DNA from 2 places in the Hyphomicrobium sp. MC1 genome. Region 1 is predicted to be linked to the other one. Evidence: predicted binding sites of a transcription regulator. Region 1 holds the regulator's gene; the other holds the start of a gene.

Region 1 (9,342 bases):
ACGCCGGATTTGAAACTCAGATGGACGGCGGCGATATCGTTAATATCGACGAAGCGCACCGGCAGATCCTTGGCCTGAGACGATGCCTGGTAGGCCGGCAGCACGTCGCGGCGGAAAAGCTGGCAGTAGATGCAGCCCTCGGCTTCGACGACGACGAGTTCGAATGCGCCGTTCGGAATGGCAGCTTCGGTATCGATGTCGGCGCGCGAAATCGTAACGGGTGCGAGCATCAGCACGACGAAAAGCAACGTGCGAAGGGCCGTACGCATTTGATGTCACCTCGCGGTCCGCAAGAAGACATCCTTTCTAAGTCATTAATGCCTCTGCGGCTGAGGAATCTCGCCGGTTCGTTAACCGCTGTGCCAAAGCTGGACGGTCAGGATTTCTTGCAGGTGATCGCCACGGTTTTGTAGGAGCCGAAACCGACGACGCCGGCGCCGAACTGTTGCGCCATCGCGGCGCCGAGCTTCTGGGCCTGCGCGTCGGTCTTTTCCGCATCGGGATCGAGCAGCGTCGCCGCGCAGCCAGCGGGCGCTGATGCAAGTTTGACGGCGTCCGTTTTCTCTGGCTCGAAGTCGATGAAGTAGGAGGGATCGAAGACGGCGAATGTCAGGCCCTCGGCATCGGCAAGGACGGGCTTCGCCAGCGACAGGTGGAAGTAAAGGCGGAGGACACCGTTGGTGTATTCGAGGTGCGCTTGGGTCGGCGGCGAGAACGCCAATTGTTCTTCGCCGAGCTTGGCCACCGTGAAGTAGTTGAACTCTTTGAGGCCATCCATGTTGACCTTCAGCAGCGGCTCAAGCTCGTGCTGGTCGTATTTGCCGTCGTTGTTAGTGTCGAGACCTTCGAGCGCCATCGCCGCATAGGAATCGTCGAAGCTCCAGACATGGTCGACGCCCGTAACGGTGCCGTTGTCGTAGTCGACCGTCATCTCATATGTGATCCACATATGAGGATGCGCAGAGGCCGGTATAGAGAAAGCGAGGAGCATTATCGCGGCGGCCGCGAGGCTGAGACATTTATTGAACGACTTATGCAAGATCGGCCCCAATTCCTTTGCTCCGCATTACGCGCGATTCTCGGAGTGCGTTTCATACGAAACGCACATTGAACGTGGCGAGATTGCGACGCGCTGCGCTATTTGGCGGGTATAGGCCAATTCGCCGGTGCGGTTGCATGCCGACGGCGATGGTTATATTATATCCTTTTACTCGGCAGGATGGTGGGAATGAAGCGTTCAGCGGCACGATGTTTCGGTTTTTTGGCGGCCGCGATGACAAGCGCTACGGCCGCTGTCAGCGCTGCCGACGCGCCGAAGGTCGTCGTGACGATCAAGCCCGTACATTCGCTTGTGACGCGTCTGATGGACGGCATCGGGACGCCGCAGCTTATCGTCGAAGGATCGGCATCGCCGCATACGTTCACGCTCAAGCCGTCGACAGCGCGGGCTATCAACGAAGCGGATATTTTCGTTCGTGTGTCGGATACGCTGGAGCCGTTTACGCGCAAGATCGTGACGACATTGCCGTCGAACGTCAAAGTGGTGACGCTTGCGGGCGCAGATGGCGTGACGCTGCTGGATCAACGCGAAGGCGGCACGTTCGAGAAGCATGAGCACGAGCATGAGGCGGACGCGCACGATCATGAGGAAGCAGGCGCTGCCGATCACGATGATCATGATGAGGACGGAGAGGATGGGCATCTCTGGCTCGATCCGTCGAACGCCAAGGCCATTGCGGCCGACATCGCGAAAGCGCTCATTGCGCGCTATCCTGAGTACGCGAGCAAAGTGAAAAGCAACGAGGCGGCGCTCGATGCCGATCTCGATACGCTCGACCATGACCTTTCGAGTGAAATGAAAGGGGCGCAAGGCAAGCCCTTCATCGTCTTCCACGACGCGACGCAGTATTTCGAACATCACTTCGGGCTTCACGCCGTGGGATCGATTACGGTCAGCCCGGACGTGCCGCCGAGCGCAAAAAGACTGACGGAGGTTCGCAGCAAGATTTCGTCGCTCGGTGCAGTCTGTGTTTTTACCGAACCGGAGTTCCAGCCAAACCTTGTTGCTGCGGTTACCGAAGGGACGCATGCCCGTTCGGGGACGATCGACGTCGAAGGGCAATTGCTGACGCCGGGGCCGAAGCTCTACTTCGATCTGATGCATGGCGTCGCGCGCAATCTGTCTAGCTGCCTAACCGCGCCAAGCTGAGAGTCAGTCTTTAGCTGTATTCTCTCGTCATCCTCGGCATGAGATCGGGGATCTATTATGCCGCGGTGATGTTGATTGCTGGATCCTCGGGACAAGCCCGAGGACACATGGCTCGCTATTAAGCCTGCGTTTCGGCTTCGCGGCCGTCGAAGACATAGCCGGCGCCACGGACCGTGCGGATCGGATCGGCTTCGTTGCCGCGGATCAGCGATTTTCTGAGACGGCCGATGTGAACGTCGACGGTGCGCTCGTCGACCTCCGAGGACTGGCCCCATACGCGGTCGAGAAGCTGGCTGCGCGAGAGAACGCGGCGCGGGCTTTCCATGAAGACTTCGAGCATGCGGTATTCGGTCGGGCCGAGGCGGACCTCGCGGACGCCACGCGTCACTTTGTGGGCACCGCGGTCCATCGTGATCTCGCCGGAGACGAGAATATCGCTCATGCGCTCCGGCGCCGCGCGCCGGAGCAGGGCTTTCACACGTGCCATCAATTCCTGCACGGAGAACGGCTTCGTGACGTAGTCGTCGGCGCCGGTCGTCAGGCCCCGCACGCGGTCAGATTCCTCACCGCGGGCGGTCAGCAGGATGATGGGCAGGCTCTGCGTGTCGCCGCGGTTGCGCAGACGGCGGCAAAGCTCGATCCCGGAGATCTTCGGGATCATCCAATCCAATATCGCCAGATCGAAGGTTTGTTCGGCGAGCAATAGTTCGGCTTCCTCGCCATCGGCGGCTTGCACGACGTCGTAACCTTCCGACTGAAGATTGTACTTCAGAAGCTCGGCTAGCGGCGCTTCGTCTTCAACAACGATAATCTTAGCTGGCATGATATTGGATCGGGGTTGCTCTCAGGGTCGTACGGTCATTGGCGCGGCGTAATCAGTGTCGAAGAGGTCTTGTCGCCCTTCGGCCGATCGTCGGCGATCGGTACGCCGTGCACGAGGTAGTAGACGTTCTCGGCGATGTTTGTCGTGTGGTCGCCAATGCGCTCGATATTCTTGGCGCCAAAGAGGAAGTGCGTGCAGATACCGATGTTGCGCGGATCTTCCATCATGTACGTCAGGAGTTCGCGGAACAGCGAGTTATACATAGCGTCGACCTGCTGGTCGTTGCGCCAGACTTCCATCGCCTTCTCGGCATCGAGCGTCGTCAGCGCATCAAGAACGTCCTTGAGCTGCTGCTGCACCATCTCGGTCATGTGGCGCATGCCGGTCATCAGCGGCTTGGGATAGGCTTCCCCTGCAATGGTGAGAGCGCGCTTGGCGATGTTCTTGGCAAGGTCGCCGATACGCTCAAGGTCGCCCGCAATCTTGATGACTGTCATGATGTGGCGCAGGTCGTTGGCGACCGGCTGGCGGCGGGCAATCATCAGAATGACCTGGTCCTGCAGCTCGCGTTCGAGCTGGTCGACCATGACATCGTCGGAAACGGCTTTCTCGGCGAGCTTAGGGTCGCGGCGTTCGAGCGAGTCCATCGCCTGAACGAGAAGCTTTTCGGCATAGCCGCCCATCTGCGCGATGCGGCGGTCGAGGAGCTTCAACTCTTCCTCGTATGACTTCACGGTATGTTCGTTCATCGTCGTAATCCTGAAATCCGGTTTGGCCTCAACGTCATCTCTAGCCGAAGCGGCCGGTGATGTAGTCTTGCGTGCGACTATCCGTTGGGTTTGTGAAAAGCTTTTTGGTGTCGCCGAATTCGACGAGATCGCCGAGGTACATGAAAGCAGTATTCTGCGAGACGCGGACTGCCTGCTGCATGTTGTGGGTCACGATGGCGATCGTGAATTCGTTCTTCAACTCGTCGATCAGCTCTTCGACCTTAGCGGTCGAAATCGGATCGAGAGCGGAGCAGGGCTCGTCGAACAGGATGACTTCCGGGCGGATCGCAACTGTGCGGGCGATGCACAGACGTTGCTGCTGACCGCCGGATAACGACAGGCCGCTGGCGTGCAGCTTGTCTTTTACTTCCTTCCAGAGCGCTGCCTTTTCGAGGGCGCTTTCGACGCGGGCGTCGACTTCGGATTTCGGCAGGCGCTCATAAAGGCGAAGACCGAACGCGATATTTTCATAGATCGTCATCGGGAACGGCGTCGGCTTCTGGAACACCATGCCGATGCGCGAGCGCAGCAGGTTCAGGTCCTTCATGTCGAGGATGTTTTCACCGTCGAACATGATCTTACCTTCGGCGTGCTGGCCGGGATAAAGATCGTACATGCGGTTCAAAACACGCAGGAGCGTAGACTTGCCGCAACCCGAAGGTCCGATGAAGGCTGTCACCTGCCGCTCGTAAAGCGGCAACGAGATGCCTTTGAGTGCCAGAGTCGATCCGTAGTAGAACTTCAGGTCCTGGACCGAAATTTTCTCGGTCAGGCCGGTGTCGACGTCTTTTGACATTACGTTCATTTGGATGTCCTCGAAGTACCCAGGTAACGAGCGGCGATACTAAGCGTGAGCACCGCTGCGGTGATTAACAGTGCGCCGGTCCAGGCGAGGCGCTGCCAGTCCTCGTAAGGGCTCAAGGCATACTGGAAAATAACGACCGGCAAGCTTGCCATCGGAGCATTAAGATCGGTGCTCCAGAACTGGTTGTTAAGAGCGGTGAACAGAAGCGGAGCGGTTTCGCCGCTGACGCGAGCGATAGCAAGCAGCACGCCCGTGATCATGCCGGCGCGGGCCGCCTTGTAAGCCACCTTACGGATGACGAGCGACTGGGGCATGCCGAGCGCTGAAGAGGCTTCGCGAAGCTGGTTCGGAACCAGCAGCAGCATGTTTTCAGTCGTGCGAACGACCGTCGGGATGACAAGTACCGCCAGGGCCGCGGCACCAGCGATGGCCGAGAAGTGGCCCATCGTGCGGACGAGGATCTCGTAGACGAAGAGGCCCGTCACGATCGAAGGGGCGCTGAGCAGAATGTCGTTGATGAAGCGGATCACCGACGAGACTTTGCTGTAACGGCCATACTCCGCCAGATACGTGCCGGCGAGGATGCCGATTGGCGTGCCGACCGCGACGCCGATGAAGGACATCACGAAGCTGCCGGCGATGGCGTTCAGAAGGCCGCCGTCGCTGCCGGGCGGTGGCGTCATTTCCGTAAAGACCTTGAAGTTCAAGCCCGCGAAGCCTTTGAACAGCAGCGTCGCGAGGATGACGGCCAGGATCGTTAGGCCGAGCGCGGATGCCGCCCAGCACAGGCCGACGGTGATCGTGCTTCGCACGCGCCGACGGCGGTATTTTGCCATATCCAAGGCCATGTTTATGCTCCCGCCTTTTTCTCGATACGCATCAGCATGAGGCGCGCGAGAGCCAGGACGACAAAGGTTATGAAGAAGAGGATGAGGCCGAGAGCGATGAGCGACGATGTGTATATGTCGCCGACCGCTTCGGTGAATTCGTTGGCGATCGTGGCAGAGATTGTGGTGCCCGGCGCCAGAATCGATTCCGAAATTCGGTGCGCGTTGCCGATGACGAAGGTGACCGCCATCGTCTCGCCGAGCGCGCGGCCGAGGCCGAGCATGACGCCGCCGATGATGCCGACGCGGGTATAGGGAATGACGACGTTTTTCACGACTTCGCGGGTGGTCCATCCCAAGCCGTAGGCGGCTTCTTTCAGCACCGCCGGGACGGTCTCAAAAACGTCGCGGCAGACCGCAGTAATGAAGGGAAGCACCATCATCGCCAGGATGAGGGCAGAGGTCAGAATGCCGATGCCATATGGCGGACCGGCGAACAGGCCGTTGAGGATCGGGATCGGTTTGAAGAAGGCGATCAGTTCGGGCTGGACATAGCGCTGCAGAGTAGGAGCGAAATAGAACAAGCCCCAAATGCCGTAGATGATGCTCGGAATGCCCGCGAGCAATTCGATCGCGATGCCGATCGGACGGCGGAGGGACATCGGGCAAAGCTCGGTCAGAAATACTGCGATGCCGATGGCTATGGGAACAGCGACCAGCATGGCGATCGCCGACGTCACGATGGTGCCGTAGATCGGGGCCAGTGCGCCGAATTTCTCGGTGACAGGGTTCCAGACTTCGGTGGTGAGAAAGCTGAGGCCGAAGGTCTGGAATGCGAGCGAGCCTCCGAGGACGAGCGATACGAAAATCGCGCTCAGGAGGATCAGTACGAAATAAGCGGAAGATTTGGTTAGCACGCGGAACATCGTGTCCGTCGTTTTTAGACCTTCAAGTACTTTGCGTCTGGCTGCCGCCGCAGCCATCGCTTGCGTGTTGGCGTCTGTCATGAAGGTCAAGTTTCCGCTCCGCACCAGGATAAGGACATCATTTTTTTGCGCAGCCGAGAGGCACCCGAAAGCGGGCGTCTCTCGGCCTAGCGAACGCTTAGTTCGAAAGAACCGGTTTGTTGTCGTCGCCGACAATGTCAGCCCAGCTCTTCTTGATCATCGCAACGACGTTGTCCGGAAGCGGAACGTAGTCAAGGTCTTCCGCAGACTTGTCGCCGTTGGCGTAAGCCCATTCGAAGAACTTGAGGGCTTCCTTGGCGGCAGCAGCATCCTTCGACTTCTTGTGCATCAGGATGAAGGTCGGGTTCGTGATCGGCCACGATTCTGCACCCGGCTGGTCCGTCAGGATAACGCCCATGCCCGGAGCCGAAGCCCAGTCAGCGTTAGACGCCGCGGCCTGGAAGGCGGTGATGACCGGAGCAACGGTCTTGCCGTCCTTGTTGATCATCTTCGTGTACGTCAGCTTGTTCTGCTTGGCGTAGGCGTATTCGACGTAGCCGATAGCGCCCTTCGTCTGCATCACGTTGTTGGCGACGCCTTCGTTGCCCTTCGCGCCGATGCCGACCGGAAACTGGACCGACGTGTTCGAGCCAACGTTTTCCTTGAACTCAGGGCTGACCTTCGAGAGGTAGTTCGTCCAAACGAACGTCGTGCCCGATCCGTCCGAGCGGAAGACAACAGCGATGGCATCCGACGGAAGCTTCACGTCCGGGTTCAGCTTCTTGATGGCCGGGTCGTCCCAGGTCTTGATTTCGCCGAGGTAGATCTTGGCGATGGTCGGGCCATCGAGAACGATTTCGCCCGGCTTGATGCCATCGAGGTTAGCAACCGGAACGATGCCGCCCATGACGGTCGGGAACTGGACGAGGCCGTTCTTCTCGAGTTCTTCACCCTTGAGCGGCTTGTCCGAAGCGCCGAACGTGACGGTGTTGGCTTCGATCTGCTTGATGCCGCCGCCGGAGCCAATCGACTGATAGTTCAAGCCGACGCCGGTCTCTTTCTTGTAGGCGTCAGCCCACTTTGCGTAGATCGGATACGGGAACGTGGCACCCGCGCCGGAAATGTTGTCGGCTTTGACGGGGGCGGTCGCAGCGGCTGTCGCCGCAAACGCCGCAATAAGCGCCATAAAAGACTGTTTCACTCGTGGTCTCCTTGTTGAACGGGGGCTTGAGGCCTCGCCACTCCATCTGCCGGGCGAGCCGGCAAGCACTCTCTAGTCCAGTTAGTTCACGCCTTTGTGAAACGTTAACGGATTGTTTTCTAAGCCGTGGAAATCGTCCGTAGTCGTCTCTTTCAGATGCGGTGATCGGGTTTCTTCCGACGGATCCTGCAAAGATGCTCCCTGAGAGAACAATTTTAGGAAGCGTCTGCGGCCCTCCCCCAAGGCGCGCGCCGCGCAAGATTAGGTTGTTCGGACTAGGCCAACTGGCTTTCAGCGGCAGTCATAACACTGTCATCCAACGCGGGACTCGTTCTAGCGAGTTCAAGCTATGGAATTGTGACAGTCTAGTTATATGATTTTATTATATTTATTTGTAGGCGGGCAGAGAGACGTTGAAAGTGGTGCCCTGGCCGACCACCGATTGGACGGAAAGCTCGGCTTCGTGCCGGTTCAGCACGTGCTTGACGATCGCGAGGCCGAGACCTGTGCCGCCGATGCGGCGGCTATGTTCGGCGCTAACGCGGTAGAAGCGCTCGGTGAGGCGGGGCAAATGCTCAGGCGCGATGCCTGGACCGTTATCCGTGATCGAGACGTGAGCGCGTGCGGGAAATTTTTCGTCTCGCGCACTGTTTTTCTTCAGTAGGGAAACTTTTACGGAGCCGCCTTCTTTGCCGTATTTGACGGCATTTTCAACGAGGTTGTGAAAGACCTGGAACAACTCATCGCGATCGCCCATCGCAATCAGCGGGCCGGCTGATGGTTCGACCTCGATTGTGATGTGCCGTTCTTCTGCAAAAGGCATCAAAGAGCGGGTGACGTCTTCGATGAGATCGTTGACGTCAACGCGGCCTTCCGGCTTCAGGTTGGCCTTTTCCTCGACGCGGCTGAGCAGCAGCAGATCGTCGATCAGGCGCGTCATGCGTTCGGCCTGATCGGCCATGATGGCGAGGAAGCGTTCTCGGGCTTTTTCGTCATTTCGCGCCGGGCCTTGCAGGGTTTCGATGAAGCCGCGCACGGATGCCAGCGGTGTTCTAAGTTCGTGGCTGGCGTTGGCGATAAAGTCCGTGCGCATCTCAAGCAGGCGATGCTGCTCGGATTCATCATGGATTGTAATTAGCGCGGCAATCGGCGGGCGTTCTACCGCGGCGCCGAGGGGGGCAACAGTGGCGATGAGACGCTGACCGGCACCGCCGCGCGGAACGAGATGTGCGGTGCCTTTCTCGCCGTTCTGAAGTGCGTTGGAAACGGCTGAGATCAACTCGGGATCGCGGTTGACGTGCTCGAGCGGGACGCCTTGGCGAAGGCGGTCGAACAGGCCGCGGGCGGCAGCGTTATAATTAAGGATGACGGAGGCTTCATCGAGCACGATCGCGGGATCGGGCATCGCGGCGGCGAGATCGATCCAAGTCAAATTCTTATCTGAGCTTGAGCCAATGCCTGTCATGTCACTCGCTTTTTGATCGAGCGTAACGCGTGGCCATGCAAATAACGCGGCAATGGCAGCAAACAATCCACAGCCGAAGAAAATTAAATCGCGAAGTGGCCCGGTCGCCCAGATCGACAATAGAGCGAACAAAAGAAGGGCGACAGCGCAAAGGGCTGCAAAACTTAGGCGAGCGTTCTCACGGGTCATGCCCGTTGGAGTAATCTTGAAGGGCGCCATAAGCTAGTCAGCAATTCAGGTGCGCCGCGTGCCGCGTGCTGCCGGCTTCTTGCTACGCAATTTGTGGTCCGAATCG
Region 2 (4,509 bases), 1.2 Mb from region 1:
CGGACAGCGATTCCATCATGTCCGACAAGGCGCGCGATTTAGCGATTGTAATCAGCGTCAGCAGGATGGTCGGCACAAGCACTGCAGAAAATGCCACCAATCGCCATGGCGTCGATTGATTGGCCCAATCGAGCAGGTTCATACCGAGAAAGCCGGTGACGGTGGTGCCGACAAGTCCGAGCGTCGTAACAACGGTCAGTCGCGTAACGGTATCGCTCTGACGGCGCATAGCCTCGTTTTCCAGGAACTCGCTCATCTCCTGAATTTCCTGCCGAATGTCGTCGTAGAGGCGGTCAATATCGAGATGGCGGCGGCACAATGCAAAAATATCGTGTGCCTGCGTCTGATTGCTGACCGAGTGAAACCAGTAGCGATGCGTGAAGCGCAGGAAGGTTTGCAGCGCCCGCCGGGACGCTGCTCTGAACGCAAGAATCGCGCTCTTGTTGTTAGCATCGAGACGGCTCATCGCTCCGGTCAGATGATCGGAGAACATCAGCAGCGATGCCTTGTGGAAGTGCGCGATCAGAAAGACGAGGAAGTGCTCATGCCGGAAGCTGTTGAGGCAGCCATGGTTGGGGTCGACGAAGAATGGGTTGTCGGCGCTGCCCGTCACGACAAGGGCATGACCGCACGACATATAACGGCTCTGCGGCCACTCAATCTCGTTGTGCTGTCCGAAGTAACGATCGTAGCAATACCGCTCTTCGAAATCTTCAAGGTGGCGCTGGGAGAATGGCAACTCCGAGCAGTCGCCTGGACCGGATGCAAAAGCGAGGCGGACGTAATCGGCGCGCGTCAGCTCGCTGCCGGCTTTCACGGCAATAAGCGCCATTTGCGGCATGCGATAATATTCGAGCTGCTTGTAGCGCAACGCACCCGGGTGATCGGAATGATGCGGCACCAGCGGATGCAGCAGATATTGCCAATGCGCAGCAACGCGGGCCGCGCGCTTCGCGCAAACCTGCGCCAGAAACTTGTCGCGATCCTCATAATCGGAGGCGGCCAGGACGTCACCATGGCTTGAAAGAAATTCGACCTTCACTGGGCAATGTCCGGCAACGCCCGTGTCCTTCTCCCAATAGGCTGGATGCGTTCGTCCCAGTCGGAACATCACGTCTTGAACGTCGGAGAGTCCGATGTCTTCGGAATAAAGCTCTAACGCCAGGATCGCGACATCGATTTCGAAGAAGAAATACAAATCGACGTGAGCCACCTTGAGTTCGATCGGGGCAGCGCCGGGCGTGAGCTGCACGCTCACGGCCGCTACATCGGTACGCCGGAAGGTTTTGACCGGACTTTCCGATGACACCGATCCCGGCGATCTGCCAATTCGTCCGCCGTAAAGGAAGCGCTGGACCGGCGGCAGGAAGGTCACGAACTCATTGTAGTGACGCTCCTGAAAATCTTTCGGATCGCACGTGAACTCGTCATCGACCTCTTTCCACGGATTGTCGGGGCCGAGCTTCGAAAGGATCGCCGCGAAGTCATGATGAGACGGCTCAGGATTGGGCGGCATCAACTCGACCGGCCATATCAGGATCTGCCGGAACTGTCCGATGCGGGTGTCGGCTGAAGCGCGTGGTGCAATCCCCGACCCGGACGCAGTTTCGGAACGGACTTCATCAAGCATGAGAGCCTCGGCTTGCTATCGAATTGCGCCACAGAGCAGCTTCGAAATCGAGTTCCCTTCAACGCGCCTCTCACCATTGCCCCATGTCCATGACGGTTATGCGACATATATGAAATATATGGGGAATTTCGCGTTTGTTCGGGCCTGTGAAGCTCTGGCATCCAATAACCAGGGGCATCGAAGCGCTGATGACGGATGAGTTCACATCGTATATTTGCGCCCTGGCGTCGTCGGCCGGTCGATCATGACGTACATGAACAGGGAATAGGGGGAAACGTGCGCTTTCTTGTTTTTCAGCACATCGCTTGTGAGCATCCAGGCATCTTTCGCAAATTCTTCGCCGCCGACGGCATCGCTTGGGATGCCGTCGAACTCGACGAAGGAGCTGCGATTCCGGCGCTTGAAAACTACGATGCGCTTTGGGTGATGGGCGGCCCAATGGACGTCTGGGATGTCGATGAATGCCCGTGGCTTGTCGATGAAAAGCGCGCGATCCGCCGATGGGTTCGCGAATTGGAAAAACCCTTCATGGGGCTTTGCCTCGGACATCAGCTCCTGGCCGATGCCCTGGGAGGCACATGCGGACCGCAACGTCCGCCTGAAATTGGCATTCTCGATGTCGCCCTGACGACGGAAGCCGAAAGCGATCCGGTGTTCGGCAATCTGCCTAAGGAATTCAAAGCTGTTCAGTGGCACTCCGTGCGCGTTGCGCAGCCGCCTGAAGGCGCCGTTGTGCTTGCCAAATCGGACATTTGTCCTTGCCAGGCGATGCGTGTCGGCAAGACGGCATGGAGCATGCAGTATCACGTCGAAATCGAAGACAACACGATCGACGACTGGGGAAATATCCCGGCTTACGCGCAAGCGCTGGAACGCACGCATGGACCTGGTGCACTGCCGCGCATGGCTGAAGCTGCTAAACCCCACACCGCGAATTTCGCTGCGGATGCCGAAATGCTTTATCGCAATTTTATGCGGACCATTCGGCAATAGGCCGCTTCAGGGTCGATAATCGGTCAACGCATTTCATCGGAGCGAACGCAGAGCAAGTCATCTGCGTTCGCTTTCTTTTTTGGGTTATTCTATCGGTCAAAGAGCGCGGTTGGCTGCAGCGCAATCGGCGTGAGACGACGACTTTCTATGAAACATTTATTCGCGCGCGTGCTGCTTATATTTGCACCAACTGCCCTGAATTTGGCCTTGAACACACTTTGAAATAGGTATCATAATTCAAAAATCATCACTCTCAGGAAAGTCACTGCACGCGATTTCTGCAATTCGACCTCAACTGATTTGGCTTGGAGGCTGATCTATGTACACTGCCGTCAAACGCGTTTTGGCCGGGGGGGCCTGCGCCGCGATCGTATCGCTGGCGAGTTTTAGCCAAGCCATGGCGGGCGCTCCTGAATCGCAAGATCCAATCAAGATTGCATTGTTCGATTGGACGAGCGTCAATCTCAACGCCAAGATCCTTGGCGGCATTCTCACCAAACTCGGCTACAACGTTGAATACCCGACGGCCGATTATCTCTCGAGCCTCACCACCGGCCTGACGAACGGCGATATCGATATCGGCGTCGAGTACTGGGATACGACCGCGCGCGAAGCGATGAAGGCGTCCGACGCCACGGGCCAGACCGAGCGGCTCGGCAAGCTTGGTCCCAAAGCCAAGGAAGAGTGGTGGTTCCCGGAGTACATGAAAGAAAAGTGCCCCGGCCTTCCTGATTGGAAAGCTCTGAAGGATCCCAAGTGCGCCGAAGCCTTCTCGACGCCCGATACGGCGCCGAAGGGCCGTTATCTCGGCGGTCCCGTGACCTGGGAAGGTTTTGATGACGAGCGCGTCGAAGCCCTCGGCCTGCCGTTCGTTGTTGTCCACGCAGGCACCGACGGCGCGATGTTTGCCGAACTCGATTCCGCCTATCAGCGCAAAGCGCCGATCATGCTCTGGATTTATTCACCGCATTGGGCCCCGGCGAAATACAAAGGCGAGTGGGTTCAGTTTCCGGAATATGAACCGGCCTGCTACACTGACCCGAAGTGGGGTGTGAACCCGGATAAGAAGTACGATTGCGGCAAGCCGCACGGCGAAATCTGGAAGTACTCCTGGAAAGGCCTGAAAGATAAATGGCCCGTCGCTTACAAAGTCGCCAAAAACTACACGATCGATACTGACGAACTGAACAAGATGTCAGGTGAGATCGATCTCGACGGCAAGTCGATGGATGACGTCGCCGCGGCTTGGGTCGATGCCAACGAGGCCAAGTGGAAGGAATGGGCGAAATAAGAGTTCGGCTGATCTTCCTTTGCAGCATTGAGTGAAGACGCGACGGGAACCGGTGTGCCATCGCAGGCTGTCGGTTCCCGTCTGTTTTTGAGGCCACACGGCGCGCTTGGCGCGATGGAGCGATCCTAAAATGAACACCCAAGCGCCCCTGCGCGATGATACGACGTCGGCGACTGACGATCGTCCGGTTAAACTGTTGTGCCAGGATGTGTGGAAAGTCTTCGGCGAAGGCGCGAAGAATTTTCTGGCGAAACACAACGGCGCACCGACATCCGAAGACCTGAGCAAAGCCCAGCTCGTCGGCGCCGTCCGGCATGCGTCGCTTGAAGTTCGTCGCGGCGAAAATTTCATCGTCATGGGCTTGTCCGGCTCAGGCAAGTCGACGCTCGTTCGCTGTCTCTCTCGATTGGTTGAGCCCACGTGGGGAAAGATCGAACTCGACGGCATCGACCTGCTGAAAGCATCCCCTGATGAATTGATTGAGATCCGTCGTCACCGCATGGGTATGGTATTTCAGCACTTCGCCCTGCTGCCGCATCTGACGGTGCTCGAAAACATCGCTTTTCCGCTTTCCGTTCAAGGCGTCGAACGCAAG

What was found. Region 1 encodes PhoB, which activates phosphate uptake and scavenging genes when phosphate is short. Its sites were predicted from a motif close to TGTCATNNANCTGTCAT; they were not measured.
Region 2: the regulator PhoB is predicted to act here: its motif matches at 1,720-1,736, upstream of HYPMC_RS19815 (CorA family divalent cation transporter).

Annotation. Positions count from the first base shown of each region.
Region 1 covers NC_015717.1:575,748-585,089, forward strand. Annotated here, with positions in the region: gene HYPMC_RS02645 (thioredoxin fold domain-containing protein) at 1-269, opposite strand, end outside; gene HYPMC_RS02650 (DUF1007 family protein) at 377-991, opposite strand; gene HYPMC_RS02655 (zinc ABC transporter substrate-binding protein) at 1,274-2,209, shown strand; gene phoB (phosphate regulon transcriptional regulator PhoB) at 2,328-3,032, opposite strand; gene phoU (phosphate signaling complex protein PhoU) at 3,068-3,781, opposite strand; gene pstB (phosphate ABC transporter ATP-binding protein PstB) at 3,822-4,607, opposite strand; gene pstA (phosphate ABC transporter permease PstA) at 4,604-5,455, opposite strand; gene pstC (phosphate ABC transporter permease subunit PstC) at 5,458-6,441, opposite strand; gene pstS (phosphate ABC transporter substrate-binding protein PstS) at 6,539-7,567, opposite strand; gene HYPMC_RS02690 (ATP-binding protein) at 7,971-9,047, opposite strand; gene HYPMC_RS02695 (Rrf2 family transcriptional regulator) at 9,282-9,342, opposite strand, start outside.
Region 2 covers NC_015717.1:4,120,010-4,124,518, reverse strand. Annotated here, with positions in the region: gene HYPMC_RS19815 (CorA family divalent cation transporter) at 1-1,630, opposite strand, end outside; gene HYPMC_RS19810 (type 1 glutamine amidotransferase) at 1,907-2,623, shown strand; gene HYPMC_RS19805 (ABC transporter substrate-binding protein) at 3,021-3,914, shown strand; gene HYPMC_RS19800 (glycine betaine/L-proline ABC transporter ATP-binding protein) at 4,045-4,509, shown strand, end outside.